DNA from 4 places in the Nonomuraea sp. NPDC049486 genome. Region 1 is predicted to be linked to each of the others. Evidence: riboswitches for the same ligand, from Rfam matches in the RefSeq annotation. Region 1 holds a riboswitch; each other region holds the start of a gene.
What was found. Region 1 has a riboswitch for cyclic di-AMP ahead of AB0K05_RS13455 (C40 family peptidase). Riboswitches for the same ligand answer to the same signal wherever they lie in the genome.

Region 2: it holds a riboswitch for cyclic di-AMP, as region 1 does, so the genes downstream of both, AB0K05_RS22120 (hypothetical protein) here and AB0K05_RS13455 (C40 family peptidase) in region 1, are expected to answer to the same signal.
Region 3: it holds a riboswitch for cyclic di-AMP, as region 1 does, so the genes downstream of both, AB0K05_RS07810 (CHAP domain-containing protein) here and AB0K05_RS13455 (C40 family peptidase) in region 1, are expected to answer to the same signal.
Region 4: it holds a riboswitch for cyclic di-AMP, as region 1 does, so the genes downstream of both, AB0K05_RS20330 (GH25 family lysozyme) here and AB0K05_RS13455 (C40 family peptidase) in region 1, are expected to answer to the same signal.

Annotation. Positions count from the first base shown of each region.
Region 1 covers NZ_JBFAPV010000004.1:211,478-218,930, reverse strand. Annotated here, with positions in the region: gene AB0K05_RS13465 (RDD family protein) at 1-888, opposite strand, end outside; gene AB0K05_RS13460 (amino-acid N-acetyltransferase) at 986-1,543, opposite strand; cyclic di-AMP (ydaO/yuaA leader) riboswitch at 1,830-1,984, shown strand; gene AB0K05_RS13455 (C40 family peptidase) at 1,991-3,034, shown strand; gene AB0K05_RS13450 (LuxR C-terminal-related transcriptional regulator) at 3,038-3,250, opposite strand; gene AB0K05_RS13445 (cytochrome P450) at 3,440-4,639, shown strand; gene lysX (bifunctional lysylphosphatidylglycerol synthetase/lysine--tRNA ligase LysX) at 4,664-6,145, opposite strand; gene AB0K05_RS13435 (hypothetical protein) at 6,294-6,761, shown strand; gene AB0K05_RS13430 (type III pantothenate kinase) at 6,818-7,453, opposite strand, start outside.
Region 2 covers NZ_JBFAPV010000007.1:255,819-263,271, reverse strand. Annotated here, with positions in the region: gene AB0K05_RS22135 (roadblock/LC7 domain-containing protein) at 1-250, shown strand, start outside; gene AB0K05_RS22130 (hypothetical protein) at 273-644, shown strand; gene AB0K05_RS22125 (alpha/beta hydrolase) at 771-1,634, opposite strand; gene AB0K05_RS22120 (hypothetical protein) at 1,673-2,506, opposite strand; cyclic di-AMP (ydaO/yuaA leader) riboswitch at 2,692-2,829, opposite strand; gene AB0K05_RS22115 (DUF5302 domain-containing protein) at 2,984-3,184, opposite strand; gene AB0K05_RS22110 (rod shape-determining protein) at 3,345-4,367, shown strand; gene AB0K05_RS22105 (erythromycin esterase family protein) at 4,374-5,561, opposite strand; gene AB0K05_RS22100 (hypothetical protein) at 5,576-5,761, opposite strand; gene AB0K05_RS22095 (SAM-dependent methyltransferase) at 5,932-6,747, shown strand; gene AB0K05_RS22090 (DJ-1/PfpI family protein) at 6,744-7,325, opposite strand; gene AB0K05_RS22085 (GlxA family transcriptional regulator) at 7,325-7,453, opposite strand, start outside.
Region 3 covers NZ_JBFAPV010000002.1:614,649-622,101, reverse strand. Annotated here, with positions in the region: gene AB0K05_RS07830 (DUF6716 putative glycosyltransferase) at 1-195, opposite strand, end outside; gene AB0K05_RS07825 (hypothetical protein) at 198-1,151, opposite strand; gene AB0K05_RS07820 (aldo/keto reductase) at 1,249-2,064, shown strand; gene AB0K05_RS07815 (Gfo/Idh/MocA family oxidoreductase) at 2,113-3,069, shown strand; cyclic di-AMP (ydaO/yuaA leader) riboswitch at 3,184-3,321, shown strand; gene AB0K05_RS07810 (CHAP domain-containing protein) at 3,335-4,033, shown strand; gene AB0K05_RS07805 (YciI family protein) at 4,127-4,558, shown strand; gene AB0K05_RS07800 (RNA polymerase sigma factor) at 4,946-6,190, shown strand; gene AB0K05_RS07795 (ABC transporter substrate-binding protein) at 6,461-7,453, shown strand, end outside.
Region 4 covers NZ_JBFAPV010000006.1:324,142-331,594, forward strand. Annotated here, with positions in the region: gene AB0K05_RS20305 (family 20 glycosylhydrolase) at 1-2,360, shown strand, start outside; gene AB0K05_RS20310 (class I SAM-dependent methyltransferase) at 2,350-2,850, opposite strand; gene AB0K05_RS20315 (cupin domain-containing protein) at 2,966-3,346, shown strand; gene AB0K05_RS20320 (MerR family transcriptional regulator) at 3,343-3,720, opposite strand; gene AB0K05_RS20325 (hypothetical protein) at 3,792-4,169, shown strand; gene AB0K05_RS20330 (GH25 family lysozyme) at 4,214-4,984, opposite strand; cyclic di-AMP (ydaO/yuaA leader) riboswitch at 4,996-5,129, opposite strand; gene AB0K05_RS20335 (bifunctional polysaccharide deacetylase/glycosyltransferase family 2 protein) at 5,353-7,446, opposite strand.

The DNA of each region.
Region 1 (7,453 bases):
GCCGTCGATGAGACGGGCCACCAGCCGCTGCCACCACTCCGCCAGCGGCGCGGGGGCACCCGGAGGCTGCACGCCGACCGGCTGGCCGTAGCCCGGCTGCCCGTAGGCGGGCTGACCGTACTGCTGGCCGTACTGGGGCTGCTGACCGTAGCCGGGCTGGCCGTACTGCTGCTGGCCATACTGCGCCTGCTGACCGTAGCCGGGCTGGCCGTACTGCTGCCCTGACTGCGGCTGCTGACCGTAACCCTGCTGGCCGTAGGCCTGCTGACCGTAGCCGGACTGGGAATCGGGCTGCTGGCCGTAACCGGGCTGGGAGGGGGCCTGCTGACCGTAGCCCTGCTGACCGTAAGCCTGCTGACCCGAGGAGGGCTGCTGGCCGTAGCCCTGCTGACCCGAGGAGGGCTGCTGGCCGTAGCCGGGCTGGCCGTACTGGGGCTGACCGTACTGGGGCTGCTGACCGTAGTCAGGTTGCGAGGGAGCCTGCTGGCCGTACTGGGGCTGCTGGCCGTAGTCAGGCTGGGAAGGGGCCTGCTGGCCGTACTGGGGCTGGCCGTAGTCGGGTTGCGAGGGAGCCTGCTGACCGTACTGAGGCTGCTGACCGTAACCCTGCTGGCCGTAGTCGGGCTGCTGGCCGTACTGGGGCTGGCCGTAGCCCGGCTGGGACGCGCCCTGCTGGCCGTAGCCCTGCTGACCCGGCTGACCGTACTGCTGCTGCTGCCCGTACGGGGGCTGCTGGCCGTACTGGCCCTGGCCGTAGGGGTCGTCGGCCCTGTAGCCCACGACCGTCGCGTCGGGATCCTCCCCATGGGGGTGTCCCGGGTTGTGCCCGTATCCCGGATGATTCTCGCTGGATTCATCCTGCGGATACGGCGGCTGTCCGGTGCTCACCGTGTCACCTCGCTTCGCGTGCGCATGTGGCACGTGTCAGGGCACATGCCTGTCCTGGACAACGTATCGACATGGGTATCAACAATCACCTTTTCTGTCAGTCAAGATCCGCATCACCCGAGGTCAGGTGGAGCAACATCCGTGTGTTCCCCAGGGTGTTGGGCTTGACGTGTTCCAGGTCCAGGAACTCGGCCACGCCCTCGTCGTACGAGGCCAGGAGTTCGGCGTAGACCTCGGGCGAGACCGGGGTGCCTTTGATCACCCGGAATCCGTGTCTCGCGAAGAAGTCGACCTCGAATGTGAGGCAGAAAACACGCTGCAGGCCGAGTTCTTTGGCCGTGTCGATGAGGGCCGTGACGATGCGGTGGCCGATGGCCAGCCCGCGCGCCTCCGGGTGGACCGCCACGGTGCGGATCTCCGCCAGGTCCTCCCAGAGGACGTGCAGCGCCCCGCAGCCGACGACCTTGCCGTCGCGCTCGGCGACCCAGAACTCCTGCACGTCCTCGTACAGGGTGACCGTGGCCTTCTCCAGCAGCCGGGGGCCGGGGCCTCCATAGGTGTCGACCAGGAATTTGATGGCCTTGACGTCCGGCGTCCGGGCACGCCGGACCAGGACCTGCGTGTCGGGAAGGGGACGTTCGGCGACCTGCTCCATGACCCTCCAGCCTACAGTTTGTGATTACGGCTCACCCCTAACCCCGGACTTGCGCCCATCTTGTAACGTCTCGTGGCTGTACGAGCACCTGTGGCGTTGGAGGTTTCCTACCGTTCCATGCCTGGTCCAAGCAGGCACAAAGAGGACATGAAGTCTTTGCCATACCGGGCTTTACGAGACCACCTTGTGACCCCCCGGTTGTGAAATCTCTACAGAGTCTGTAGTTCCGGTTGAGCAGGAACCCTCGGTGCATTAGTGTCCAGCGTCGATGTCCCCGCGCATGTGGCGCGGAGACGCGCCCAATCCCCGCAAGGGGAGCCGGGGACCCGCCGGCGGCGTTCGAGCGGCGCCACCAGGGGTGAGTCCGAGCACCTCGCTCGGTAGGGCCGGTCCGAGCCCGAACCCGTCAGCTAGCCCGGTCGGCGCGCTACGGAAGGAGCTCGATTGGTGAAGCGCACGCGCGACCGCAGGGGGAGTTCCGCGGGCGAGCGCGCCCGCCCTCCGGAACGGGCCGGCTACGGCCGCAGGCTGGGCATCGTGGGCGCCACCCTCGCCGCGCTGCTCGTCGCCGCTCCCGCGGGGACCGTCGCCGCCGACCCCAAGCCCTCGCTCAAGGAGCTCTCCGAGCAGGTCGAGGAGATGCACCTGGAGATCGAGACCCTCACCGAGCAGTACAACGGGCAGCGCGAGAAGCTCAAGACGGCCAAGAAGGCCGTGGAGAACGCCAAGAAGAGGCTCGCCGCCAGCGAGGCCGACCTGGCCACGAAGAAGACCAGGGCGTCGCAGCTGGTCGAGGCCGAATACATGTCGGGCGGCCTCAGCCGGGTGCTCGCCTTCACCACCGGCGGCGACCCCGAGAGCTACCTCGACCGCGCGGCCACCACCTACGCCCTGCGACAGCAGCAGAGCGAGGAGGTCCTCAAGCTGACCAAGGCGATGGACGCGGCCGAGCGGGCCAGGACCGGCGCCCAGACCCGCATCGACGAGGTCAACAAGATCGTCAAGGACCTCGGCGCCAAGCGCGACCGGATCTCCAAGCTCGTCACCAAGGTCGAGAGCCGGTTGTTCCAGCGCGCGCTCGGCGAGGCCGGCCGCCCCGGCACCAGGGCCGTCAAGGTGACCCTGCCCATCCCCGGCGACGGCAAGGCGGCCCAGGCCGCCCGCTGGGCCCTCACCCAGCAGCTCAAGCCGTACGTCTGGGGCGCGGAAGGCCCCAACGGCTACGACTGCTCGGGGCTGGTCATGGCCGCCTACCAGCGCGTCGGCATCTCGCTGCCGCACTACACCGGCGACCAGTGGACCGCGGGCAGGCACATCGCGCGCGAGGAGCTGCGCCCCGGCGACCTGGTCTTCTTCTACAGCGACCTGCACCACGTGGGCATCTACCTCGGCGGCGGCATGATGGTGCACGCGCCGCGCACGGGCGACGTCGTACGCATCGCCTCACTCGACCGGCGCCCCTACGCCGGAGCGGTGCGCATCGCCGACTGACGGCTAGATCAGCTGGCGGCGCGCGGCCCAGGCCACGGCTTCGATGGCCGTGGCCACCCCGATCCGGTCGCAGATGCCCCTCAGTCTTCGGCGCACCGTGCGGCCGCTGCAATCAAGGCGCCTCCCCACTCGGTCTACTGTGACGCCCTTGGCCAGCTCCGCCAGCAACGCCAGATCTGCATGGCTCAGTTCAACATTTTCACTGAGCACATCCATCGGGAGCCCTCCCCCCCAACAGCACTACTCGGTGACGTCCTGGCACGAGCGAAAGGCTGCTCGCCCCGACTACGTAAACGCATCCGGCAAAGGCCGTCAAGCGTAAGATCTGCCCTACTTGACCATAGCCATTGACATGATCCGTCCTACGTGAAGTACTCGGCGTATGTCGGCACATTTCCAAGCGCAATGATCGATCACAAGGACTCTGACAGCGCGCCGCCGTCCACGCTGAGCCCCAGCGACATGCTGGGTTTCGATCCGTACGATTATGCGTTCCTGCGCGAGCCGTATTCCCGATACCGGAAGCTGCGCGAGAGCGGGCCGCTCTTCCGGACGCGCGGCGGGCTGCTCGTCGCCACCTCCCACGAGCTCTGCTCGGCCCTGTTGCGCGACCCGCGTTTCGGTCACGGCCCCACCCCCGCGCCCGCCGGGCCGGACGAACCGGTCCGTTCGTTCCTCATGATGGACCCGCCTGACCACACCCGGATGCGCGGACTCGTCAGCAAGGCCTTCACGCCCGGCATGGTGCGGCGGCTGCGCCCGCGGATCGAGACGATCACCGCGGACCTGATCGCCGCGCTGCCCGACGAGGCCGATCTGGTCCGCGACTTCGCCTACCCGCTGCCCGTCATGGTGATCAGCGAGATGCTGGGCGTGCCGGCGGCGGACCACGAGCGCTTCCGCGGCTGGAGCGAGACCATGGCGCGCAGCCTCGACCCGATCGTCACCGACGAGCTGACCGAGCGCTCACAACGCCACCGGCGCGAGTTCCACGACTACTTCCAGGGTCTCATCGCGCTGCGGCGGGAGCGGCCGGCCGACGACCTGCTCAGCGCGCTCGTCCAGGTCGAGGAGCTGACCGAGCGCGAGCTGCTGGCCACGTGCGTGCTGCTGCTGGTGGCCGGTCACGAGACGACCGTCAACCTCATCGCCAACGGCGTGCTCAACCTGGTCAGGCACGGCGTGCTGGGGCGGGCGGCCGAGCGGCCCAGGGAGGTCGTGGAGGAGGTGCTCAGGTATGACCCGCCGGTCCAGCTCACGGCCCGTGTCGCGCTGGAGGACGCCGAGCTGGGCGGCGTCTGGGTGCCGGCGGGCACGTCGACGCTGGCGCTGGTCGGCGCGGCCAACCGCGACCCCGCGGCCTTCCCCGACCCGGACCGGTTCGACGTGGGGCGGGCGCCTGGCAGGCATCTGGCGTTCGGTCTGGGGGTGCACTTCTGCCTGGGTGCGCCGCTGGCCCGGCTGGAAGGGGAGGTGGCGCTGGCCGCGCTGGCCGGGGCCGCGCCGGGGCTGGAGCTGGCCGACGCGGATCCGCCGTACAAGGAGAACCTGGTGCTGCGCGGCCTGGCCCGGCTGCCCGTCAGGCTCAACCGCCCGCGCCTGTAGCGCGGGCGGGCTTTCGCGGCGCGGTCAGCGGGTGGGCTTGACCAGGGGGAAGAGGATGGTCTCGCGGATGTTGCGGCCCGTGAATGCCATGATCATCCGGTCGATGCCGGCGCCCATGCCGCCCGTCGGGGGCATGCCGTACTCCAGGGCCTGCAGGAAGTCCTCGTCGAGCTGCATGGCCTCCGGGTCGCCGCCGGCGGCGAGCAGGGACTGCTCCTCCAGGCGGCGGCGCTGGTCGATCGGGTCGATGAGCTCGGAGTAGGCGGTGCCGAGCTCGGTGCCGAACCCGATGAGGTCCCACTTCTCGGTCAGCAGCGGGTTGTCGCGGTGGACGCGGGCCAGCGGGGACGTCTCCAGCGGATAGTCCATGACGAACGTGGGCTGGACGAGGGTGTGTTCGACCAGCTCCTCGAACAACTCCTGGACCAGCTTGCCCTGGCCCCACTTCGGGTCCCAGTGCACGTCGTGCTTGTCGGCCAGGCCGCGGACGCGCTCCAGCGGGGTCTCGGTGGTGACCTCCTCGCCCACCGCGGCGGACACCAGGTCGTAGAGCTTGGCCCGCGGCCACTCGGGCAGCCCGAGGTCGACCTCGACGCCTTCGTGGACGACCACGGTGGTGTCGAGCGCGGCGACCACGGCCTTCTGGTACATGCGCTGGGTGAGGTCGGCCATGTCGTGGTAGTCGAGGTAGGTGCCGTAGGCCTCGACCATGGTGAACTCGGGGTTGTGGGTGGAGTCGGCGCCTTCGTTGCGGAAGTTGCGGTTGACCTCGAAGACCTTCTCGACGCCGCCCACCACGAGCCGCTTGAGGTAGAGCTCGATCGCGATGCGGAGGTAGAGCTCCATGTCGTAGGCGTTGATGTGGGTCGCGAAGGGCCGGGCCGCCGCGCCGCCGTGGATCGGCTGCAGCATCGGCGTCTCGACCTCGAGGTAGCCCTCCTCGTGCCAGAAGTCGCGCACCGCGCGCACGGTCGCGCTGCGGACGCGGGCCATCTTGCGCGCCTCGTCGTTGACGATGAGGTCGACGTAACGCTGGCGGACCCGGGCCTCGGGGTCGGTCAGGCCGAGGTGCTTCTCGGGCAGCGGGCGCAGGCACTTGGACGTGATCTGCCAGCGGTCGGCGAGGATGGACAGCTCGCCGCGCCGCGAGGTGATCACCTCGCCCTCGACGCCGACGTGGTCGCCCAGGTCGACGTCGTGCTTCCAGGACGCGAGCGACTCCTCCCCCACCTTGTCGAGCGAGATCATGACCTGGAGGTCGCCGCTGCCGTCGCGCAGGGTGGCGAAGCAGAGCTTGCCGCCGACACGGTTGAGCATGACGCGCCCGGCCACGCCGACCCGGTCGCCGGTGGCGGTGTCGGGCTCCAGGCCCTGGTATTTCGCCCTGACCTCCGCGTTGGTGGTCGTGCGGGGGAAACTCACCGGGTAAGGGTCGACGCCTTCGGCGCGAAGGCGGTCGAGCTTCTCCCTCCGGATGCGCATCTGCTCGGGAAGTTCGTCGCTCACATCACCAAAGGGTAGGGGATACGGCCACGTGCAAGGTCTCGTCGGTCCCCTGCAGGGGGCCTGCAAGCACGCTCGGTTACCCATGTGTCACGGGCTCGAAGGGGGGATCCGGCAGCGGGCCGGTCCAGGGAGGGCTCGGGGAGAGACCATGTTCAGGAAGATCGCCACCGGCCTGCTCGCCGTCGCCGCCACCGGGGCCGTCGCCCTGTCGATGCCCGCCGCCGCGAGCGCCACCACCGCCGACGGATACTCCTGGGGCCCGGTCTACGCCAAGCACCACCTCGCCAAGGCCCAGGGCTGGATCGGCGTGGAGTGGGACGAGCACCAGACGTCCAACACGGTCCACCTCCGCGGCCGGCTCTACGACCTCGACCAGCGCACCTACGGGCAGGGCGGCAAGTGCGCCCACGTGAGGTTCCAGGCGGCCGGCTTCGACCACGAGTGGGACGCGGTCCACGCCAGGAAGTTCTGCGGCTACCCGGGCTCCAAGAAGTTCCGGTTCGACGTGGACGACGTCGCGGCGGTGCGGGTGAAGGTCTGCCAGATCCACCCGCACCAGCAGTGGGTCAGCAAGTGCGGCCACTGGGAGTACCTGTACGCCGCCGAGTCCGAGTAAGTTTCCCCCAGCCGCAAGCGGCCCCCTACCCGAGCGGGGGGCCGCTTGCTCATGTGTCAGCCGGTGTTGCGGTGGTAGATGAGCCGCAGGCCGATCAGCGTGAGCCACGGCTCGTGCACGTCGATGGAGCGCGACTCGCCGACGACCAGGCCGGCGTGGCTGCCGGTGGCGACCACGGTCACGTCGTCGGGGTCGTCGGCCAGCTCGGCGGCCATCCGTTCGACGATGCCGTCGACCTGGCCGGCGAAGCCGTAGATGATGCCCGCCTGAAGCGCTTCGACGGTGTTCTTGGCGATGACGGAGCGGGGCCTGATCAGCTCCACCTTGTGGAGCTGGGCGCCGGCGGCGGCCAGGGCGTCGACGGAGATCTCGATGCCGGGAGCGGTGACGGCGCCGATGTACTCGCCCTTGGCCGACACCGCGTCGAACGAGGTGGCGGTGCCGAAGTCGACGATGACGCACGGGCCGCCGTACTGGTCGATGGCGGCCAGCGCGTTGACGATGCGGTCGCTGCCGACCTCCTTGGGGTTGTCCATCCGTACGGGCACGCCGGTGCGGACGCCGGGCTCGACCACGACGGCGGTGACGTCGCCGTAGTAGCGGCGGCACATCTCGCGCATCTCGTTGAGCACGCTGGGCACGGTCGAGCAGATCGCGATGCCGCCGATGTCGGCGCCCTTCAGCAGGGGTGA
Region 2 (7,453 bases), on a different contig from region 1:
CAGCGAGCACGTGTCCGCGCTGGCCGCGGCGCTGCTCGCGATGAGCCGGCGCATGATGATCCTGGCCGGGCGGGGCGACCTGGAGGAGACGCTCGTCTCCGGCAGCGCGGGCCACGCCGCGTTCTACGCCGCCGGCCCCACTGTCGTCCTCACAGTCCTGGCTGAGCCCGGCGCCAACCTCGGGCTGCTCCGGCTGGAGGGGCGCAAGACCGCCGCCGCGGTGGCGGCGGTGGCAGCAGGCAAGAAGTGACCATTCCTGATCGGAGGAAAGCATGGCCAGCATGGACATCTCTCTCAAGGAGATGATGGCGATCGACGGCTCCATCGGCGCCGCCATCGTGGACCACGGCAGCGGCATGGCGCTCGGCGCCCTGGGCGGGTCCAAGGACCTGGACCTCCAGGTCGCCGCGGCCGGCAACACCGAGGTCGTCAAGGCGAAGCTCCGGACGATGGACTCGCTCGGGCTCAACGACGCCATCGAGGACATCCTCATCACGCTCGGCGGCCAGTACCACATCATCCGGCCGATCTCCGGGCGCGGCGGCAAGGGCCTGTTCCTCTATCTGGCCCTGGACCGCGGCCGGGCCAACCTGGCCCTGGCCAGGCACCATCTCAAGGGCATCGAGGAGAAGCTGGAGGTCTGACCCCTCCCCCGAGAACCCGGCGGCACGCGTCCGGGCGCGGCGAGCGCGTGCCGCCGCCGGGGCGCATCTCGCGAGCGGCAGCCTCCCGGCGCTTCGCGAGGTGCGCCCCTTCCAACGGTCCCGGGATCAGCGGGCCGGGCCCGCGTGACCGGCGGTGAGCTTGGTGACGGCCTCGACGAGTTCCGGCCAGAGTGCCCGCGGGAGGTCGTGTCCCATGCCGGGGAAGACCTTGAGCTCGGCGCCCGGGATGGCCGCCGCCGTGGCCTGCCCGCCGGAGAGCGGGACGAGCTGGTCGTCGGCTCCGTGGATGACCAGCGCCGGGACGTTGAGCCGGGTGAGGGCCTCGGTCCTGTCGGGCGACGCCATGATGGCGGCGAGCTGCCGGGCGAACCCCGCCGGGTCGTGGCCGCGGTCGAACGCCTGCCCGGCCAGCCGCTGGACACGCTCGCGGTCGAGCTCGTACCCCGGGGAGCCGATGACCGACCAGGTCGCCAGCGCCTGGGTCATGGCCTCCTCCCGGGTGGTCACCGGCTTGGCGAACAGGACCGACCGGGCGCTCTCGCTCGGCGGGGCGACCGCGCCACCGGGGGTCGACATGATCGAGATGAGGGTGAGCACCCGCTCGGGGTGCCGGATGGCGAGCGACTGGGCGATCATGCCGCCCATCGAGGCGCCCATCACGTGCGCGGCCGGCCAGCCGAGGGCGTCCATCAGCCCGGCGGTGTCCGCGGCCATGTCGTCCAGCAGGTAGGGCGCCGGCTTGCCCGGTGCGGGCGCGCCCGCCTCGTGGAGGTGGGTGGACATCCCGGCGTCGCGGTTGTCGAACCTGACGACATGGTGCCCCTGCTCGGCGAGCTGCTCGCACAGCTCGTCGTCCCAGTGAATGAGCTGGGCGCCCAGCCCCATGATCAGGAGGAGCGGGCGCCCGTCGGGAGAGCCGAAGCTCTCGTACGCGATGTCGATTCCATGAGCCGATGCGGTCGAGGTCACGGCTCTAGAATGACATTCTAATCGTGGTGACGCAAAGGTCAGCGGCGCACGAGCTTGCGGATGCGCTCGCGGCCCAGAACCAGGCCGCCGCCGACGAGGATCACGCCGCCGGCCACGGCGGCTCCCGCCACGTTGCTCCGATCGGTGGCCGCGGCCGCCTCGGCGCCGCCGGCGGCGGGCTGCGGCTCGGCCGGGGCCTTGACGAGGTTCACCGGGTCGGCCTTCACGGGGCTGGTCTTCACGGGCTCGGCCTTGTCGCTGCCGGACTGGCCGGCGACGGCCTTCTCCTCGTCCTTCTTGTCCGCCTTGTCCCCTGCCAGGACCGGCGGGGCGGCCGGGTTGCGGTCCATGCGCTTGTAGGCGCCCTCGGAGAAGGCGACCGGGTGGTTCTTCAGGCCCAGGCCGTCGCCCCACTTGGTGATGACGTACTCGACCTCGATGTGGCCCTTGCCGCCGTTGCCGTCCACCATGAGCGTGCGCGGGTTGAACTTCCCGCCGGTCAGGTCGGCGAAGGTCTTGCCGTCCAGGTCGAGCATGATGCCCTTGCTGGACGGGACGCCCGGGCCGCGGTCGCCGACGAAGAACGGCGCCTTCTTGCCCTTGTAGATGACGTAGCCCTCGGTCAGCAGCGGCCAGCTCGGGCTGGCGGCCATGCCTTTCTGCATGGGCTTGCCGCTGGCCGGCAGGCCGGTGTCACCCGCGCGGCCGGAGCCGTCGTCCCAGAAGTAGGAGGCCGTGGTCTCGCCCTGGAGCAGGACCTTCTCCGTGCCCTTGTCGGTGTCGGCGTGAGCGGCGGCGCCGGAGCCGAGCGCCAGCGTGCCGGCGGCGGCGACGATCGCGGCGATGGAACGCATGCTGAAACGAGCAGACATGAAAAACAGAAGTCCTTTGTGAGGCAACAGCAAAGGTGCGCTCGCGGAACGACGTAGCCGGGCATCAAGCCGTACGGACGCTACGGTGGGAGCGCGAAAGGAAGATCAGGAAATGGTGCCGCTCAATCGGCGGCCGATGACATCCCGCGGTAGGGGGGACGGGCGCGGTGATTCATCACAGGAAAACGTCCTCTCCATCTCGCCTACCGGGTTAGCTGACGGGTTCGGACGTGGAGATGCCCTACCGGCCGCATGGGCCGGATTCACCCCAGAAGGTGGGTCCCCGGTTCCCGCGGGGGAGCGGGATTCGGCGCCAGGCAGCCGCCTCTTCCTGGTGAAGAGCCGAGGTCACTGCCTGGTAACGCCGACCAATCTAGCGAGCAAATCGGACAAACGCAAAGGTAAGCCCATGATTCGGGCGAAGATCTACCTAGAAAAAGGGGGTACGGCATGCCGTACCCCCTTGAACACCCAGATTCAGCCGCCGCTCTTGCGCCTGAAGGACCGCTTGCCGGCAGCCGGGCCGTGGGCTCCGTGGATCTTGGAATGGTCGGCGCCCCTACCACTGCCGCCAGATCCCGCCTGCTGGCCGCGCTTGCGCTCCAGTGCCTCACGGAACTTGCGCTTCATCTCGTCCTCGGGAGTCTCGTCGACTTCCGGCTCCGGGGTTTCCGCCATGAGGGCCTCCTGATGTGCGTACAGCCTCCAGCTTCGCACGCAGGCCTTGACAGCGCATAACCGGGATCATCGGCGGGACGCGCGCCGGCGACTTGGTGTTGCCTTGACCCGATCGAGGAAACACCACGGACATGCAGCTCTACCCCCCGGAGCCGCGGCGGTGAGCCCGCTCGCGTTCCTCGGCCGGGATCTCGCGATCGATCTCGGCACGGCCACCACCCAGATCTACGCCCCCGGCCTGGGCGTCGTGCTCAACGAGCCGTCGATGGCGGCGGCCTGCGCGGCCACGGGCCGCACGCTCTTCGGCGCGGACGCGTACGCGGCGTGCTCGCCCTCCAGCGGGGCGGACACGCGAGCGGTACGGCACGACGACGGGATCGCCCGCTGGCCGGTGCGCGAAGGCGGCGAGCTCGCCGGGCGGCTGGTCAAGCACTTCCTGAGCAAGGTGCACGGACACCCGTACGCCCGGCCGCGGCTGGTGATGGCGCTGCCCGACGGCGCCCCGCCCATCCTGAGCTCGGCCGTGCGCGACCTGGCCTACGAGGCGGACGCCAGGCGGGTGTACCTCGTCGAGCACGCCGTCGCGGTGGCGCTCGGCGCCGGGCTGCCGGTGACGGAGCCGGCCGGGCGCATGATCGTCGACATCGGCCCTCACCTGACCAGGATCGCGATCCTCGCCTGCGGCGCCGTCGTCGCCGCCGGGACCGTCCACGCCGGCGGCAGCGCCGTGAACGCGGCGATCGCCGCCCTGGTCGCCCGTGAGCACGGGCTGCTGGTCGGCGAGGCGGAGGCGGAGGCGGCCAAGCTCCGCGCGGGCCCGTCCTGGAAACCGCTGGACCGGCACGTGCTCGTCCGCGGCCTCGACCCGGAGTCGCGGCGCGAGCGGGTCGCGTGGCTGCCCGTCCAGCAGTTGTACGAGGTCACCCGGGCGCCGGCCGACGCCATCGCCCGCGCGGCGGCGACGGCCCTGGAGCGCTGCCCCGCCGAGCTCGCCGCCGACGTCGCCGCGCACGGGGCGGTGCTGACGGGCGGCGGCGCGCTGCTGCGCGGCCTGGCCAGACGCCTGCGCGCCGCCATGGGCGTGCCGGTGCGGCGCGCGGACCGGCCCGTCGAGTCGATGGCACTCGGCCTCGGCCGCTACGCCGACCGCCTGGGCGCCATCGGCCCCCGGCCCCCGGTGTGACAACCCTTACAGCGGGGTCGAACAGGTGCCGTGCGCGATGTAGGCGAGCCCGTCGAAGGCGGCGCCGAGCACGGCCGGGGTGAAGGTCAGCTTGTACGAGAAGCGCCCGGCCGTGGCGCCGTAACCGCGCACGTACTGCTGCTCGCCCAGCCACCGGGTCACCGCCTCGGGCCTGGGCCCGAGGCGCAGGTCGACGACGTGATCGCGGGGGCAGGCGGCAGCCAGCAGGGATTCGGCCACGTCGGGCCTGCCGGCGGCGGGCACCCGGTGGCGCACCGGCGGCCGCCGCACGTCGGGCCTGCCGAACCGGAGCCGCCTGGCCCGGAACTCACCCTGTCCGAACAGCAGGCCGAGCGCGTAGTAACCGGCGCCGTGACGCTGACGGAGATGATCTCCCATGACCGGAGCACCGAGGCGCGCGTAGTGGCCGGCGGCCACGTGACCGTTGTGGGCCCAGACGGCGACCTTCGCCGCCGGGTCCTCCAGCAGCCGGTCGATGTTGTCGGCCATGAACAGGTCGCGGGCCGCCCCGGCGGTGCGCGACCCGTCGGCGTCGCGCATCGGCCGCGTGACCAGTGTCGCGAACTGCCGCACGGTCCTGGCGTGCGCCTCCCCCGGCCCGCCGGCGCCCACCTCGTCGGCCAGCCCGCGGGCGGCCGCCTCGATCGCCGGGTCGAGCGGCTCCCCCACTCCCAGGCGCGTCTCCCCCAGCACCGCCAGCGGCCCGAGCAGCTCGCGGGCCCGCTCACCCAGGTGAGCGCGGAGCCACCGCAGCGACGCGGCGGGGAACTGCGGGTCGATCCCGGCGAAGCGCACCTTCGGCTCGGCGGTGCGGTTGTGCTCGCGCATCCACTCCACCACGGCCAGCATCTCCCGCGTCCGCCACGTCCAGAACCCGAGGTCGGCCAGCAGCCGCTCCGGCTCCCCCGCCCCGCCCAGGACGTAGGCGTCCAGGGCCTCGGACGCCGACACGCTGGCCTCCATCGCCAGCACGGTGAACCCCAGCTCCTCCACGAGGAACCGCAGCAGCCGGTGCTTGAGCAGGAAGAACTCCCGCGTGCCGTGGGTCGCCTCCCCCAGCCCCACCGCCCTGACACCGTCGAGGACCTCGCGCAGCGGCTCCAGGCCGGCGACCGGCCCGCGCGGGTCGAGCCCGTCGAGCGGGACGGCCCTGGACGCGAGCCAGCCGGTCACCTCGGCCGCTCCCGTCACGACCTGTCTCGGAGACTGGCCAGGGCGAGCACCAGGCCCAGCACGCCCAGCGCGACGCTCACCACCGTCAGCGTCGCGCCGTCGAGCCAGAGATGCAGCAGCCCGAAGTCGCGGTCGAAGAACTGGCGGGCCACGAACCCGCCGAACCCCTGGATCATGAGAATGACTCCGATGAACCCCATGCGGGCAACGCTGACACCCCCGGCGGGCCCGCCGCATCGGACCAAAGTATCGCCCGCATCAGCCCTTGGCCCATACCGCCCCACCGGATCACCTCTTTCTAGAGGATAAAGATCCGTTCGTCACGAAAAAGCACTACATTTGCGGCAGAGGCTACGTGGAAGGCGAGGACATGGCGCAGCTTCCGGGGCAGATCGACCCCAACGTGCCCAGTGTGGCCCGCATGTACGACTACTACCTGGGCGGCAAGGACAACTTCCCCGCCGACCGGGAGGCCGCGGAGCAAGTCATCGAGCTCGCCCGCCAGACCGGTTCCGACATCCGCGAGGTGGCCCTGGCCAACAGGGGATTCCTCATCCGGAGCGTGCGGCACCTGGCCCAGTCCGGCATCCGGCAGTTCCTGGACATCGGGACGGGCCTGCCGACGCAGGACAACGTCCACCAGGTCGCGCAGCGGGTCGCCGCGGACTCGAAGATCGTGTACGTGGACAACGACCCGATCGTGCTCGCCCACGCCCGCGCCCTGCTGGCCGACAACGCCGAGACGATCATCGTCCAGGGCGACCTGGCCGAGCCCGACGCCATCCTGGCCGCCGCCGAAGAGCATCTGGACTTCTCCCGGCCCGTGGCCGTGGTCGTGGCGGCCGTCTTCCACTTCTTCCACGACGACGACCAGGTGGCCAAGATCGTGGCGGCCCTCAGGCAGCCTCTGGTGTCCGGCAGCTATCTGGTGGTCTCGCACGGCTACATCGAGCCCGGAGAGAGCGAGGCCTCGAAGGTCGACGGGGTCCGCGGCGTCTACCAGCGCAGCACCTCGGGCGGCCTCGCCTGGCGCGGCCGGGAGGACCTGCTCGCGCTCTTCGAGGGCCTGGAGATCCTCCCTCCGGGTGTGGTGCCGGCCCAGAAGTGGCGCAACGACGACGACCCGTACCCGTGGCCTGGCCTGGTCAAGGGCGGCGTGCTCGGCGTCGTCGGCCGCGTCCCCTAGACCGGCGGGGCCGGGTCGTACTGGATGTAGTGGCGGGTCTCCTTGGCGCGCTCGGTGCCGGCCAGCCGGGCCACCAGGTGCAGCGCCATGTCGATGCCCGCCGACACTCCAGCGGCGGTGATGGTGTCGCCGTCGTCCACGAACCGGTAGCCGGGCCGCACCTCGATCGTCGGGTCCAGCTCGGTGAGGGTGCCGATGGCCGACCAGTGGGTGGTGGCGGGGCGGCCGGCGAGCAGGCCCGCGGCCGCGTACGCCAGCGACCCCGTGCACACGCTCGTCAGCAGCGGCACGGTGGCGCGCCGGTCGCGGAGCCAGGCCAGGTGCTCCTCGTCCTTGAGCAGCGGCCGGGTGCCGCGCCCGCCCGGGTGCAGCAGCACGTCCAGCGGCCCGACGTCGGCCATGCCGTGCTCGGCGACCAGCCCCAGGCCCTTGGCGGCGCGGACCGGGCCGGGCTCGCGGGCGAAGGCGACCACCTCGGCCTCGTCCGGGTGGGCGGCGGCCCAGGAGGCCAGCACCTCCCACGGGCCGACGGCGTCCAGCTCCTCGACGCCCTCGAACAGCAAGATCCCGATGCGCATCAGTGGCTCCTCGTCATGCGGAAGTGGCGGCGGTACTGCCCCGGGGTGACCCGCAGGCTCCGCCGGAAACAGCGGTGCAGGGTCTCGACCGTGCCGAACCCGCAGGCCCTGGCGACGGCTTCGAGCGT
Region 3 (7,453 bases), on a different contig from region 1:
CGCCAGGCGGCGCAGCGCGCGGGCGCTCAGCACCGGCGGCGCGGGCCGGTCCCCCACGGCGGCGGCGATCTGCTCGGCCGACGGCGCGATCGGGGTGCGCACCACCACCAGTTCGGTGTCACAGCCGTCCGGCAGGTCCTGGAGCAGGCAGGCCGCCCACTTCAGGTACGAGTCGGAGTCGGCCACCGCCAGCACTCTCAACCGGTCACTCCTGTCACTCCTGTCAGATGCGAGCGCAGCGCGGGGGCCGCCCTGCTCGTCCACCAGTCGTCGGGCACGTCCACCGGCTCCACCGCCACTCCGCGCGGACCGAGCAGCACCCGCAGCGAGGAGATCGCGGTCGACGGCAGGCTGACCACCCGCTGGCCCGGGTCGAGGCCGCGCAGCGTCAGCTCGGCGGGCGCGCCGCCGTCGTGCACGGTGATGCCGGGCCGCTCGCGGATGACCGCGACGTCGACCGGGTCCTCCCGCCGGTGCGGGTAGTACGCGAGCGGCTCCTCGGCCGCCAGGTCGGTCAGCCAGCGCAGGTAGCGCTCACGGTGCACCAGCCCGTTGCGCACCAGCGAGGTGCCGAGCACGACCGTCCGCTCGGCGGGCCCCGGCTCGCTGGGCGGCTGGCCGCGCAGCCACGCGAACTCGTGCCGTACCAGGTCGACGCCCGCCCGGCGGACCGCCTCCGCCAGGTGAGGCGGGACGGGCAGCGCGGTGAAGACCGTGACCCCGCCCGCGCGCAGCCTGATCGCGGCGGCCAGCCCGAGCGCCGCGCGCAGCGCGCCCGGCTGGGCGCGGGCTCGCAGCAGCGGCCGGTACGGTTTCGCGGCGAGCAGTTCCAGCAGCCGGATCGTGGCCATGCCGTCGTCCACCACGACGACCCTGCCGGGGAAGGCGGCCAGCCAGCGCAGCTGCACCCGGCCGGAGAAGGCGTCGCCGACGACGGCCGGCCGGCGCGGCATGCGCTCGCTCGGCTCGGCCAGCTCCAGCCCGGCGGGCAGGTCGAGGCCGCGCAGCTCGCGCCCGGTCGCCTTGAGGGCGCGCAGCCGCGCCCGCGGCACCACAGTGGTGGCCGGGCCGAGCAGCCCCGCGTGATGGGCCTCGACGGCGCACAGCATCTGGAGCGGGGATTCCACCCAGGCCGACGCCTGTTTGACCACGTTTGCTCTCCCAGCCAGGTGATGGCCCGTTCACGACCGCTTCAAGCTAGCCCGGGCGGCTTAAGCCGTGCGGAACGAGACGTGAACAATGGGAAGTATGAACTCGCTACGGCTTTACAGAGACGGTGTCGAGATCCCGCAACTCGGCCTCGGCGTCTGGAAGGTGACCGACGACGAGGCGGAGCGGGCCGTGCTGACCGCGCTCGAGGCCGGCTACCGCCACATCGACACGGCCACGCTCTACCGCAACGAGGAGGGCGTCGGCCGGGCCGTGCGCGCCTCCGGCGTCCCGCGCGAGAAGCTCTTCGTCACCACCAAGCTGTGGAACTCCGATCACGACCGGGTGGAGCGGGCCTTCGACGAGAGCCTGGCCAGGCTCGGCCTCGACCACGTCGACCTCTACCTGATCCACTGGCCGGCGCCGAAGCAGAACAAGTACGTCCAGGCCTGGCGCGGCCTGGAGAAGATCTACCGGGACGGCCGGGCCAGGGCTATCGGCGTGTCCAACTTCACGGTCGGCACGCTCACCCGGCTCATGGACGAGACCGACATCGTCCCCTGCATCAACCAGATCGAGCTGCACCCGTACTTCCAGCAGCACGAGATGCGCGAGTTCCACGACAAGAACGGGATCCTCACCGAGGCGTGGAGCCCGCTCGGCTCCGGCCGGGGCCTGCTGGAGGACCCGGCGCTGGCGGTGCTGTCGGACAAGCACAACCGCACGCCCGCGCAGATCGTGCTGCGCTGGCACATCCAGATCGGCAACGTGGTGATCCCGAAGTCGGTCACCCCGTCGCGGATCAAGGAGAACATCGACGTGTTCGACTTCATCCTGGACCGCGAGGACATGGCCGCGATCGGGGCGATGAACGCCGGCCGCCGCCTCGGGCTCGACCCCGAGACCAGCGGGTGAATTCGCCTCACATATCGCTTTCGCGGATGAATCTGTACGATCTTCCGCGTGCGTGACTTATCGTGGGGCATCGCGGCGACCGGCGGCATCGCCAGGACAGTGGGCGCCGTCATCGCCGCCGAGCCGGGGATGAGGGTGGCCGCGGTCGGCTCCCGCGACCTGGGCCGGGCCAAGGCGCTGGCCGCGACACTGGGCGCCGAGTCCGCCCACGGCTCCTACGCCGAGCTGTGCGCCGATCCGGCCGTGGACGCCGTCTACGTCGCCACCCCGCACGCCCAGCACCTGGAGGTGGCCGAGGCGGCCATCGCGGCGGGCAAGGCCGTGCTGTGCGAGAAGCCGCTCGCCGCCACCACGGCCGACGCCGAACGGATGGTCCGGCTGGCCCGCGAGGCCGGGGTCTTCCTGATGGAAGCGATGTGGATGCGGTTCAACCCGCTGATCCGCATGCTCGCCGGCGACGGGCGTTTCGGCGAGATCCGCTCGGTGCGCGCCTCGTTCGGCTTCGCGCACCCGTACGATCCCGCGCATCGGCTCTGGGCGCCGGAGCTGGGCGGCGGCGCCCTGCTCGACCTGGGCATCTACCCCATGGGGCTGGCCCAGTTGTTCCTCGGAACGCCGGAGAGCACGCGCATCACCGGCTCGCTGTCCCCGGGCGGCGTGGACGCCGAGGCGGGCGGGCTGATGAGCTATCCGGGCGGCAGGCGGGCGCTGGTGGAGTGCTCGCTGCTCGGCGCCTACTCCAACGACGCCACCGTCGTCGGCACCGGGATGCGGGCCGACATCGACGCCCCGTTCTGGGCTCCGCGGCGGGTCGTGCTCAGCGGGCCGGGGATGGAGCCGGAGGAGCACGCGCTCGACGATCCGGCGGACAACGGGTACGCGGGCGAGCTGCGCGAGGTCCGCGACTGCCTGGCGCGGGGTCGTACCGAGAGCGAGATCATGCCGCTTGACGAGAGCCTTGCCATCATGCGGGTTCTGGCGGAGGCGCGGGCGCAGATCCGCTAGCCGCGGCTTTGAAGACTTGCCAGTTTCTTGCCAGATGCGTTACTTTACTCCGCATTCACGGCATACGTCCGGTTTGCCCGGTCGTGTCCGAGAACACCGTCGTATCGCAGGATCGTCCTGCGACCGCTGAATCCGCCTTGCGCGGAACCGGGGACCCACTTCTTCCGGGGTGAATCGGCGCCTCGCGCGCCGTAGGGCAGCTTCCACGCCCGAACCCGTCAGCTAACCCGGTAAGCGGCATGGAAGCAAGGAGTACATCCCCTCGATGGTCATGCATCGCCTCCCCCGTGCCACCCAACCGCATTACGTCCGCGCCGCCCTCGGCGCCACCTTCGTCGCCTGCTTCATGGGCTCCGCCCTCCCCGCCCACGCCGACCCGGTCAACGGAGACGATCTCTCGCTGACGGCCCAGGCGGAGGCCGGCCAGACCGCCTCCCAGGAGGCGAAGCCCGCCGAGAAGGACAAGATCGACGTCACCGCAGCCCAGGTGCTCGCCCTGGCCAGGGAGCAGATCGGCATCAGGGAGAACGCGCGGGGCGGCGGCACGAAGTTCCAGGAGTGGTACGCGAACTCGCAGCGCGCCCAGGAGACCATCGCCCGTGACGGCGGCCACCCCGCCGCCTACCTGAACGCCCCCTGGTGCGCGATGTTCGTCTCCTGGGTCGGCGAGCAGACCGGCGCCCGCGCGCAGGTGGGCTGGGACGCCTACACGGTGACGCACGCGCGGTGGTTCCAGAACAACGGCCGCTGGGGCACCCTGGCCAAGCCGGGCGCCGTGGTCTTCTTCGCCTGGAACGGCAGCAAGAGCCTCGGCTCCATCCAGCACGTGGGCTTCGTGGTCAAGGACAACCGCGACGGGACGATCTCCACGATCGAGGGCAACACCGGCAACGGGCTCGTCGAGGAGCGCATCCGTCCCAAGTCTCAGGTCGTCGGCTACGGCTACCCCGAGTACGCCGCCTGATTGTCCGGAAGAATCCCTGAGGTGTCGATGCGGACGCCGCTCGTTCGACGCGTCGGCGAGACCGGGATTCGAAGGAGAAGCACCGTGAAGTTCATGATCATCGGAAAGGGCAGCGCCGAGACCGAGGCGGGCGTCATGCCGAGCCGGCAGCTCGTCGACGACATGATGGCCTACAACGAGTCGCTGGCCAAGGCCGGCGTCCTGCTGGCGGCGGAAGGGCTGGCCCCCAGCTCCCGCGCCGCCCGCATCGCCTACGGCCCCGGCAAGCCCAAGGTCATCGACGGGCCCTTCGCGGAGACCAAGGAGATCATCGCCGGCTTCTGGCTGATCCAGGTCAAGTCCCGCGAAGAGGCCGTCGAATGGGCCCTGCGCGTCCCCGTCCCCGAGGGCGGCGAGGGGGTCGGCCTGGAGCTCTGGGAGGTCTTCGACGCGGCCGACATGCCGGAGACCTCCCTCACCCCGGAGACCGCCGAGCGCGACAAAGCCCTCCGCGAGTCCCTGGAGACCAACCCCCCGAACGCCTGACGGCAGCCCCAGGGCGACCCCCCAGACGCCTGCCAAGAACGCGCCACCCACACCCAGGCATGGGTGCCGCCCACGCCCAGGCGCGTGTGCCGCCCTCAACCAGGGCGGCACACGCGCCGGGGACGGCCGTCCGCCGCTTGAACGGGAGCCGAAACACACGCGGGAGACGGCCGTTCGCCGCTCCAGCCGGGGCGGCACGCACGCCTCGGACGGCCGTCGGCCGCTCCAGCCGTTGGCCCGGCACACACCCCGAAGACGGCCATCCGCCGCTCCAGCCGGTAGCCGGGCACACATGCCGGGGGCGGCGCTCCCTGAAAGCGTTTCTCGCTTCCCGCGCTGAGGTGAGTGCCGGGCATGTCCCGGACGGGGTGACCATACGATGGGCCCGTGACAGCTTCGGAGACGCATGGGGCCATCGAGGCCGTGTGGCGGATCGAGGCGGCGCGGCTGATCGCCGGGCTGGCCCGGCTGGTGCGCGACGTCGGCCTGGCCGAGGAGCTGGCACAGGACGCGCTGGTCGCGGCGCTGGAGCAGTGGCCCCGCGAGGGCGTGCCACGCAATCCGGGCGCCTGGCTGATGACCGTGGCCAAACGCCGGGGCGTCGACCTGATCCGCCGCAGGGAACGCTACGAGCGCAAGCTCGCCGAGATCGGCCGCGCCCTGGAGGACGACCCCGGACAGGAGCCGCCCGGCCCCGAGGAGATCGAGGACGACCTGCTGCGGCTGGTGTTCACCGCGTGCCATCCGGTGCTGTCCACCGAGGCCCGGGTGGCGCTGACGCTGCGGGTGCTGGGCGGCCTGTCCACCGACGAGATCGCGCGCGCGTTCCTGACGTCCGAGCCGACGGTGGCGCAGCGGATCGTCCGCGCGAAGCGGACCCTGGCCACGCGGAAGGTGCCGTTCGAGGTCCCCGCGGGCGAGGAGCTGGCCGGACGGCTGTCGTCCGTGCTGGAGGTCATCTACCTGATCTTCAACGAGGGCTACTCGGCCACCGCCGGCGACGACTGGATGCGGCCCGGGCTCTGCGAGGACGCGCTGCGCCTGGGGCGGGTGCTGGCCGGGCTGATGCCGAAGGAGCCCGAGGTGTTCGGCCTGGTGGCGCTCATGGAGATCCAGGCGTCCCGCTCGGCCGCCAGGCTGGGCCCGTCCGGCGAGCCGATCCTGCTGCTGGAGCAGAACCGCGCCCGGTGGGACCGGCTGCTCATCCGCCGCGGCCTGGCCGCGCTGGAGCGGGCCGAGGAGCTGACCGGCACCATGGGCCCGTACACGCTCCAGGCCGCCATCGCGGCCTGCCACGCCCGCGCGTTCACGCCCGGCGAGACCGACTGGGTCCGCATCGCCGACCTGTACGCGCGGCTCGCGGCCCTGTCCGGCTCGCCGGTGGTCGAGCTCAACCGCGCGGTGGCCCTGGCCATGGCGTACGGCCCCGAGGTGGGCCTGGAGCTGGTCGACCAGATCGCCGGCGAGCCGGCCATGCGGGACTACCACCTGCTGCCGGGCGTACGCGGCGACCTGCTGTTCAGACTGGGCCGGCTCGGCGAGGCCCGCGCCGAGTTCGAGCGCGCGGCCGCGCTGACCCGCAACGAGCGCGAACGCGTTCTCATGGAGGCGCGGGCCGCGGCCTGCCGGTGAGACGCCTCTGGTTCTGGTGCGCTTTTGTGCCGGTGTGCGGGAGAAACGGTGCCCGTGGGATGGGAGCGCTCCCAAGTAGCGCTTTGGGCGATATATCCCCGTACGGCTACTTCTAGGGTCACAAAATACCCCAGAGGTAACGGTTGAGTTTCGGGACGTTGACGCCTGGACGCGCTACGGGCACTCTTTGTGGGAGCGCTCCCAAAGACACTCCAATCGCGGGACTGTCGCGATGCACCTCCCAAGATCCACACCCAAGAGGGGTACGGTATGACGAACCACAAGCGCTTTGCAGTAACCGGAGTCCTGGTCACGGCCCTGGCCGCGATGACCGCCGCCTGTGGTGGCGGTGAGGCTCCGGCCCCCTCAGCCGATGCGAGCACGCCGGCGGAGCCCGTCACCATCAACGTGCACACCTTCGGCGGCGGCGAGAACTTCGGCTACGACGAGGCCGTGAAGAAGTGGAACGCCGAGCACCCGAACATCCAGGTCAAGTACTCGAACCTGACCGACAGGTTCGAAGACGTCTATCTGCCGCAGCTGCTCCAGCGCCTGCAGGCCGGCAGCGGCGCCGGTGACATCGTCGGCATCGACGAGGGCGCGATGGGCCTGATGGCCGCCCGCCCGCAGTTCTTCACCGACCTGGGCGAGTACGGCCTGCAGGACCGCAAGGCCGACTTCCCCGCGGCCAAGTGGGAGACGGGCGTCAACGCCGAGGGCAAGCTGTTCGCGCTGGGCACCGACATCGGCGGCATGACCATGTGCTACCGCAAGGACCTGTTCGAGAAGGCCGGGCTGCCGACCGACCGTGAGGAGGTCGCCAAGCTCTGGCCGACCTGGGACGCCTACCTCGAGGCCGGCAAGAAGTTCTCGGCCGCCGACACCGGCGCGAAGTGGATGGACGGCCCGAACACCATCTACAACGTGATCCTGTCGCAGGAGGCGCCGAAGAACGGCAACATCTCGTACTTCGACAAGGAGAACAACCTCGTCCTGGAGACGAACCCGGCCGTCAAGACCTCCTTCGACTGGGTGCAGAAGTTCAGCCAGCAGGGCCTGACGGCCAAGCTCCAGGCGTTCACCCCGCCGTGGAACAAGGCCATCAAGGGCGGCGACTTCGCCACCATGGGCTGCCCGTCGTGGATGCTCGGCGTGATCTCCGGCGCGGCCGGCGAGGAGAACAAGGGCAACTGGGACGTCGCCGCGGTGCCGGGCGGCACGGGCAACTGGGGCGGCTCGTGGCTGGCCGTCCCCAAGCAGACC
Region 4 (7,453 bases), on a different contig from region 1:
GCTCCCTCGTGGCCCTAGCGACCGCCGCGCTCTTAACTCCCGCACTCACCATCCCCGCACCGGCCCAGGCCGCCGCCGGGCCCGTCAACCTCGCGCTCGCCGGCGCCGCCACCGCCTCCAGCGTCGAGCTGGACCGCGCCGACTTCGTGGCCGCGCACGTCAACGACGGCGACACCGCCACCCGCTGGTCATCGAAGTACCAGGACGACAACTGGGTCCAGGTCCAGCTCGCCGCACCCGCCAAGGTCGACCACGTGACACTTCACTGGCCGAACGCCTGCGCGCGCGACTTCGTCCTGCAGACCTCGGCCGACGGTCAGACCTGGACCGACGTCGCCTCGCTGCGGCGCGACACGTGCCCGCGCACCGACGTGATCGACGTGCGCTCCGCAGAGCCGGTCTCGTACGTGCGCGTGCACGGGAAGCAGCGCTGGGCCGCGTACGGTTACTCGATCTCCGAGTTCGAGATCTGGGACGGTCCGCCCGCCGCCCCCGAGCCCACGCTCGGCCTGCTGCCCAAGCCGGTGTCGCTCACCGAGACCGGCGGCGCCCCGTACACGCTGCACCGCAACACCCGCGTCCTGGCCCTCGGCGACGCCGCCCAGGCGCCCGCGAACCACCTGGCCCGCCTGCTGCGCCGGGCCACCGGCCACAAGCTGACGGTCGCCGCCGCCGGCCGCGGCCCGGCGCCCATCGTCATCGAGGTCGGCGCCGGCAAGGCGCCCGAGGGCCACGAGGCCGAGGGGTACACGCTGTCGGTGACCGCCGCCGAGGTGCGTATCCGCGCCGCCACCCCGAACGGCGCGCTCCACGGCGTCCAGACGCTCCGCCAGCTCTTCCCGCAGTGGGCCGAGTCGGGCGAGGTCGTCGGCGCCGAATGGACGGTGCCCGCCGTGGAGATCACCGACTACCCGCGCTTCGCGCACCGCGGCATGATGCTCGACGTCGCCCGCAGCTTCTACCCGGTGGACGAGGTCAAGACCTACATCGACGCCGCCGCCCAGTTCAAGGTCAACCGCCTGCACCTGCACCTGACCGACGACCAGGGCTGGCGCATCGCCCTCGACGACCCGGCGAGCAACCCGTCCGGCATCGACTACGGCGCCCTCACCGAGGTCGGCGGCGCCACCGCGATGACCGAGCGGGGCACCGAGCCCGGCATCACCGGCTTCTACACCAAGGCCGACTACGCCGAGATCGTCCGCTACGCCGGCGAGCACGGGATGACCGTCATCCCCGAGGTCGACCTGCCCGGCCACGTCAACTCGGCGCTGCACTCCATCCCGCAGCTCAACACCCCGGGCGCGCGGCCGGCACTCAAGCCGGGCGAGACCACCGTCCCGCACAACGGCACCGGCGCCGTCGGCTACTCCTCCCTGGACGCGCACAGCTCGGTCACGTACGAGTTCGCCGAGCACGTGCTCACCGAGATCGCCGCCATGACCCCGGGCCCCTACCTGCACATCGGCGGCGACGAGGCGTTCTCGACCAGCCACGCGGACTACGTCAAGATGGTCGACGCCTTCACCGGCAACGTGCGCGCCCTCGGCAAGACCGTCGTGGGCTGGAACGAGTACGCCGGCACCGCGCTGCCGCGGGACAACGCGGTGGTGCAGTTCTGGAACGGCAACCGGAACGCCGTGGCCGCCGCCGTGAACGACCGCGGCGCCCAGGTCGTGCTCTCCCCGGCCGCGCACGCGTACGTGCCGCAGAAGCAGGATTCGCGCCAGCCCGAGGGCGGCACCTGGGCGTGCGGCGGGCCGTGCGGCCTGGACCGCCACTACAACTGGGACCCCGGCACGTACATCCCCGGCATCCAGGAGAGCAGCGTGCTCGGCGTGGAGTCGGCGGTGTGGGGCGAGTTCATCCGCCGCGTCGAGCAGGCGCAGTACTACGCCTACCCGCGCCTGATCGCCACCGCCGAGGTCGGCTGGACACCCCAGGACCAGCGGGACTACGCCGACTTCAAGAACCGCCTGGCGAAGATGGGCGGCAGGCTGACCGTGCAGGGCACGAACTTCTTCCCGACCGCCGACGTGCCCTGGCGGCTGGAGATCCTCGGCGGATCGGTGAGCACCCGCACCGGCCGGCCCACCGGCGCCTCCTGGACCCTCACCGCGCCCGGCCACACCGCCGCCGGCCTGGAGGCGGCCGTCACCTGGAGCGACGGCGTCCAGGAGCCCGTGACCCCGGCCACCACCAGGGAGGGAAGCATCCCCGGCATGCGGATCAACGCCGCCTTCACCGTGACCTCGGCCAGGACCTTCAGCCGGCCCGGCACCTACACCGGCACGCTGACGGTCCGCACGCCGGGCGGCGCGCCCGTCACGGGGGACCTGACGGTCACCGTCACGGGGTGAGCTCACCCTTCAGGCACAGCAGGAGACCGCGCGTCAGGGTGGTGGACGTGAAGCCGGACCCGGCGAGCGCGGCCTGGACCTTGACCGCGATCTCCTGCGCCTTGGCGGCGCCCGGCGGCTCGTAGAACAGGTAGAGCGAGCCGCCGGGCGCGAGCGCGTGCTTGACCGCCGCCAGCTCGGCGGCGGGGGAGCGGGTCCAGAAGACGTTCACGTTGACGGCGAACACCTTGTCGTACGGGCCGCCGGGCAGCCCGCCGCCGTCGAGCTCGGCCTGCTCGATCACCGCGGCGCCCGCCTCGACGTGGCGGGCGTTGCGCTCGCGTGCGGCCTTTACCGCCGCCGCCGACCGGTCGATCGCGGTGACGGAGGCGGAGCGCTCGCAGAGCAGTCCGACGGCGACGCCGCGGCCGCAGCCGATCTCCAGAACCCGCTCGCCCGGCCGCGTCTCCAGGGTCTCGACGGCCCACAGCAGCCTCTCCGGCACCTTCATGACGGTGAAGCTAGCACCGCGCCCGGTGTCCGCCTGCCGGACATTACGTTTATGTCAGCTTTTGTCCTGGCAAGAGTCATACGCCAGCTTGAACCGCGAGACACAGGAGCCGACCGTGCACCATTTCGCGATCGCCACCGTCGCCGAAGAGAGCACCGACTTCCGCCGGGTCCTGTGGACCGGGGAGAAGGTCCAGGTCGTCACCATGACCATCCCGCCGGGCGGTGAGATCGGCGAGGAGGTGCACGAGGACACCGACCAGATCCTCACCTTCGTCTCCGGGACCGGAGAGGCCCGTGTCGGCGGTGAGGTCCGTCCGGTGAAGGCGGGCGACCTGGTCGCCGTCCCGGCGGGCACCCCGCACAACTTCGTCAACACCGGCGCCGCGCCGCTCGTGCTCCACACGGCGTACGGGCCGCCCGAGCACGCCGACGGCACCGTGCACAAGACCAAGGAGGAGGCCGACCTGGCCGAGTCCGGCGAGGGCTCGCGCTAGAAGGACAGGCCGGTCGGGAAGCGGCAGTCGCCGGAGCGGCAGTCGGCGAGGCTCCGGGCGGCGAGGTCGCGGGCCCGGGCCAGCTCGGCGATCCTCGCGTCGATGCGCTCCACCACCGCTTCCAGCCGCCACCGCTCGCTCGCGCAGGTCGCGCCGCCCGCGTCGTGGGAGCGCAGGGCGCCGGCCACCTCGTCCAGCGTGAAACCCAGCTCCTGCAGGGCCTTGGCGGCGCGGATCCTGGACACCGCCGACGCGTCGAACACCCGGTAGCCCGACGGCCTGCGCCCCGCCGCCGGCAGCACGCCGCGGCGCTCGTAGAAGCGGACCGTGTCCACGCTGACCCCGGCCTCGCGGGCCACCTCGCCGATCTTCACACCGCTCTCCTCTTGACCCTGGACCTAGGTCCAGACTCTACGCTCCGGAAGTGACGGAAGGAGAGCACATCATGGACACCCCACCGATCGTCTGCGACATGACCACCGCCCGCGACACCCCCGAGGAACGGCTGGCCGAGTACCGGCGGCTGTTCGGCGAGGCGCTCACCGGACGCGAGCGGACCGCCGGGGGCATCCGGTTCCGGTTCCGCGCCGGTGACGGGGTCGAGGAGTGGGTACGGGATCTCGCCGCGCGGGAGAAGGCGTGCTGCGCGTTCTTCACCTTCGAGGTCACGGCGCCGGGTGACGAGGTGATCTGGGACGCGGCCGCGCCCGATGACGCGGGGCCGATCCTGGAGGAGTTCTACCTGCTGCCGGAGACGGCGGTGGGTCCGGCCGAGCTGCTGCGGCGCATGGAGGAGCGTGGGCTCAGGATCCACCAGGGCTGAGACGACTGTGACGCCTCCCTCAACGGGAGGCGTCACAGAGCGGGTCAGGCCGGACGGCCCAGGCTGCGGAGCTGGTCGGGGGTCAGGGCGGAGACGTTGTGGTCGATGGGCTTGTCGGAGTACTGGTGGATGGTCCACGACTTCCAGTCCGCCGGCGGGGTGATCTCGCCCTTGGGCTTGCTGTAGTGGGCCACCCAGAGCGGGTACTCCGACAGTCCCGCGCCGTAGGTGTCGGCGAAGTGCCAGCCGCTGTAGAACAGCGGCGTGACGCCGGTCTTGGCCTTGACGTGCGACAGCCAGGCCTTGGCCCAGGCGTTCACCTCGGAGACGGACCTGCCGTTGGTCGTCTCCAGGTCCAGCACCAGCAGGTCGCCGGGCTTGGCGGGCTGGGAGTTCACCACGGACAGGAAGTGCTCGGCCTCGGCGATCGGGTTGTTGCGCGGGTGCGCGTAGTGGTACGCGCCGCGCACGATGCCCTTCTTGTCCAGCTCCTGCCAGTGCCGGGCGAAGGTCTTGTCGGTGAAGCCGGTGCCCTCGGTGGCCTTGATGATGCCGAACTCGGCCGGGCTGGCCGCCCAGTCATGGTCGGGCTGGTAGTTCGACACGTCCTGGCCGTACGTGAGCTGGGCCGCCTGCTGCTGGGCGATGGCCGGGTTCGGCTCGACGGGGGCGGCGGCGCCGCCGGTGGCGGCGATGGCGGTGCCGGTCACGCTGGCGACGGCGGTGGTCCCCGCCAGCAGCGCGCCGGCGAAGGCGTACTTGAGACGGTTGCTGGGACGGTACTTCAGCGCAGCGGCAAGCCGAGGCTTGGGCATGAGGAAATGACTCCTTGCTTCCATGCCGCCTACCGGGTTAGCTGACGGGTTCGGAGTTGGAAGTCCCCTACGGACGCTGGCGTCCGATTCACCCCAGGAAGTGGGTCCCCGGCTCCGCGAGACGCGGATTCGGCGGCCGTGCGCTGCCCTGGCGTGAGGGGGACACCGTCAGGACAGCGCACGGTCCGGTCAATCGATGCGGCAACAGAGTTGAGGTATCACCGCGAATACGCAAAAGGTATATATGCAGACAAAAATATTGCAAGTATGACATATCCGGTTTGGCGGTTCGGACCCGGGGTAACACCCCCGAAACCCCTTGTACGTAAGGGAATCCGGCCTCCGGGTAAAATCTCCCGCCGGTGCCGTCACGGCGCCGCGAAAGTGCCCTGCCTGCGCACCGTGTGCCAGCGCAGCCGCACCCCGAGCAGCGCGGTCGCCACCGACTGGAACACCACCAGATACATCAGCTGCCGGTACACCAGCTGCTGCAGCGGCAGCACCCACAGCGCCGACACCCGCTCCCGGTCCAGCCGCAGCGCGTACCAGCCCGCCGCCGCCTGCACCACCACGAACCCGGCCCACACCGCCACCGCCGGCAGCGGGTCGCCGACCGCCGTGTGGTAGACGGCCATCAGGTCCACCACCGGCGCCAGCAGCGGCAGCAGCACGTGGAACAGCGCCAGGTAACCCAGGCAGCGGCGGCCGAACGGACCCGGCTCGGCCAGCGCGCGGCGGTGCTTCCACATCGCCTGCATCGTGCCGTAGCACCAGCGGTAGCGCTGCCGCCACAGCTGCCCCAGGGTCGCGGGCGCCTCCGTCCACGCCAGCGCCCGCTCCTCGTACACCACCCGCCAGCCCGCCCGGCACAGCGCCATCGTCAGGTCGGTGTCCTCGGCCAGCGTGTCGGTGCTCACCCCGCCGAGCCCGACCAGCGCGCCGCGCCGGAACGCGCCGATCGCCCCCGGCACCGTCGGCATGCAGTCGAGCAGCTCGAACGCGCGCCGGTCCAGGTTGAAGCCGATCACGTACTCGACGTGCTGCCAGCGGCCGATGAGCCCGCGCCGGTTGCCGACCTTGGTGTTGCCGCTCACCGCGCCCACGCGGGGGTCGGCGAGCCGGCGCACGAGATGCCCGATCGTGTCCGGCTCGAACACCGTGTCACCGTCGACCATGACGAGGAACTCGTGGCGCGCGTGCCGGATGCCGGTGTTCAGTGCGGCGGCCTTGCCGGCGTTGTCCTGCCTGATCACCCGTACTCCCGGCAGCCGCGGCCCGGCGGCGGCCTCGGCGGTGCGGTCCGTGGAACCGTCGTCCACCACCAGCACCTCCACCGGCCCGGGGTACGCGGTCGCGACGAGCGAGCGCACGGTCGCGGCGATCCCCGCCTCTTCGTTGTACGCGGGCACGATCACGCTCACCCCCGGCGGCCGTTCCCAGGTCAGGGCCGGTCCCGGACCCCGGGAGCGCCGGGCGTGCACCCGGGCCAGCACCACCAGGAGCAGCAGCCGGGCCAGCGTCAGCACGCCGGTGGCGAACAGCACCCACCACAGCGCGTCCGTGAACGCGTTCGCCGCGCGCTGCGCCAGGCCGAGCGCGGCGCCGGCGATCCGCTCCGGCTGCGCGGCCGGCCGGTGCGCCGACGGCATGCCGAGCGCGGAGGTCAGCGTCTCGGCGCGGTAGCCGGCCCGGTCCAGCCGGTCGAGCAGGCGGCAGACGGCCTCGACTGTCTGGGCGCGGTCGCCGCCGGAGTCGTGCATCATCACCACCGCCCCGCGCCCGCCCCGCGGGAACGCGGCCCTGGCGATGCCGGCCGCGCCCGGCCTGCTCCAGTCCTCGGTGTCGAGGTCGGCCAGCGCGATCAGGTAGCCCTCGCGGCCGAGCATCGCCAGGGTGTCCCACTGCTCGCCGGTGATGGCGTCAGGGGTCGAGGAGTACGGAGGGCGGGCCAGCATCGTGTGCAGCCCCGTCGCCCCGGCCAGCGCCTTCTGGGTGAGGTTCAGCTCCAGCTCGGCCCGCCAGGCGGGGACGGCGGACAGGTCGGGATGGGTGTAGGTGTGGTTGCCGATCTCGTGTCCCTCGGCGACGATCCGGCGGGTCAGCTCCGGATGGGCGGCGATCTTCGAGCCGACCGTGAAGAACGTCGCCTTCGCCCCGTGCTTCTTCAGCGCGTCCAGCACGAGCGGCGTCCACTCGGGGTCGGGCCCGTCGTCGAACGTCAGCGCCACCGTGCGGGCCTTCGGGCGGGCGCCGGCCGGCTTGTCCCCGGTCAGGTCGAGCACCGGGCCGCTGCGGCGCACCGGCTCCAGCCACGACGCCGGGTCCCCGCCGCCTCGCTGGGGCCCGGTCTCGCCGACCACGTTCTTGACGAACCCGTCGAGCGTCAGCGCGCACCCCGCCAGCGCCACCCCGGCCAGCAACATCAGCCAGTGCCCCGAAGGCTCCACACCCCGCCCGGCCACCCGCCTC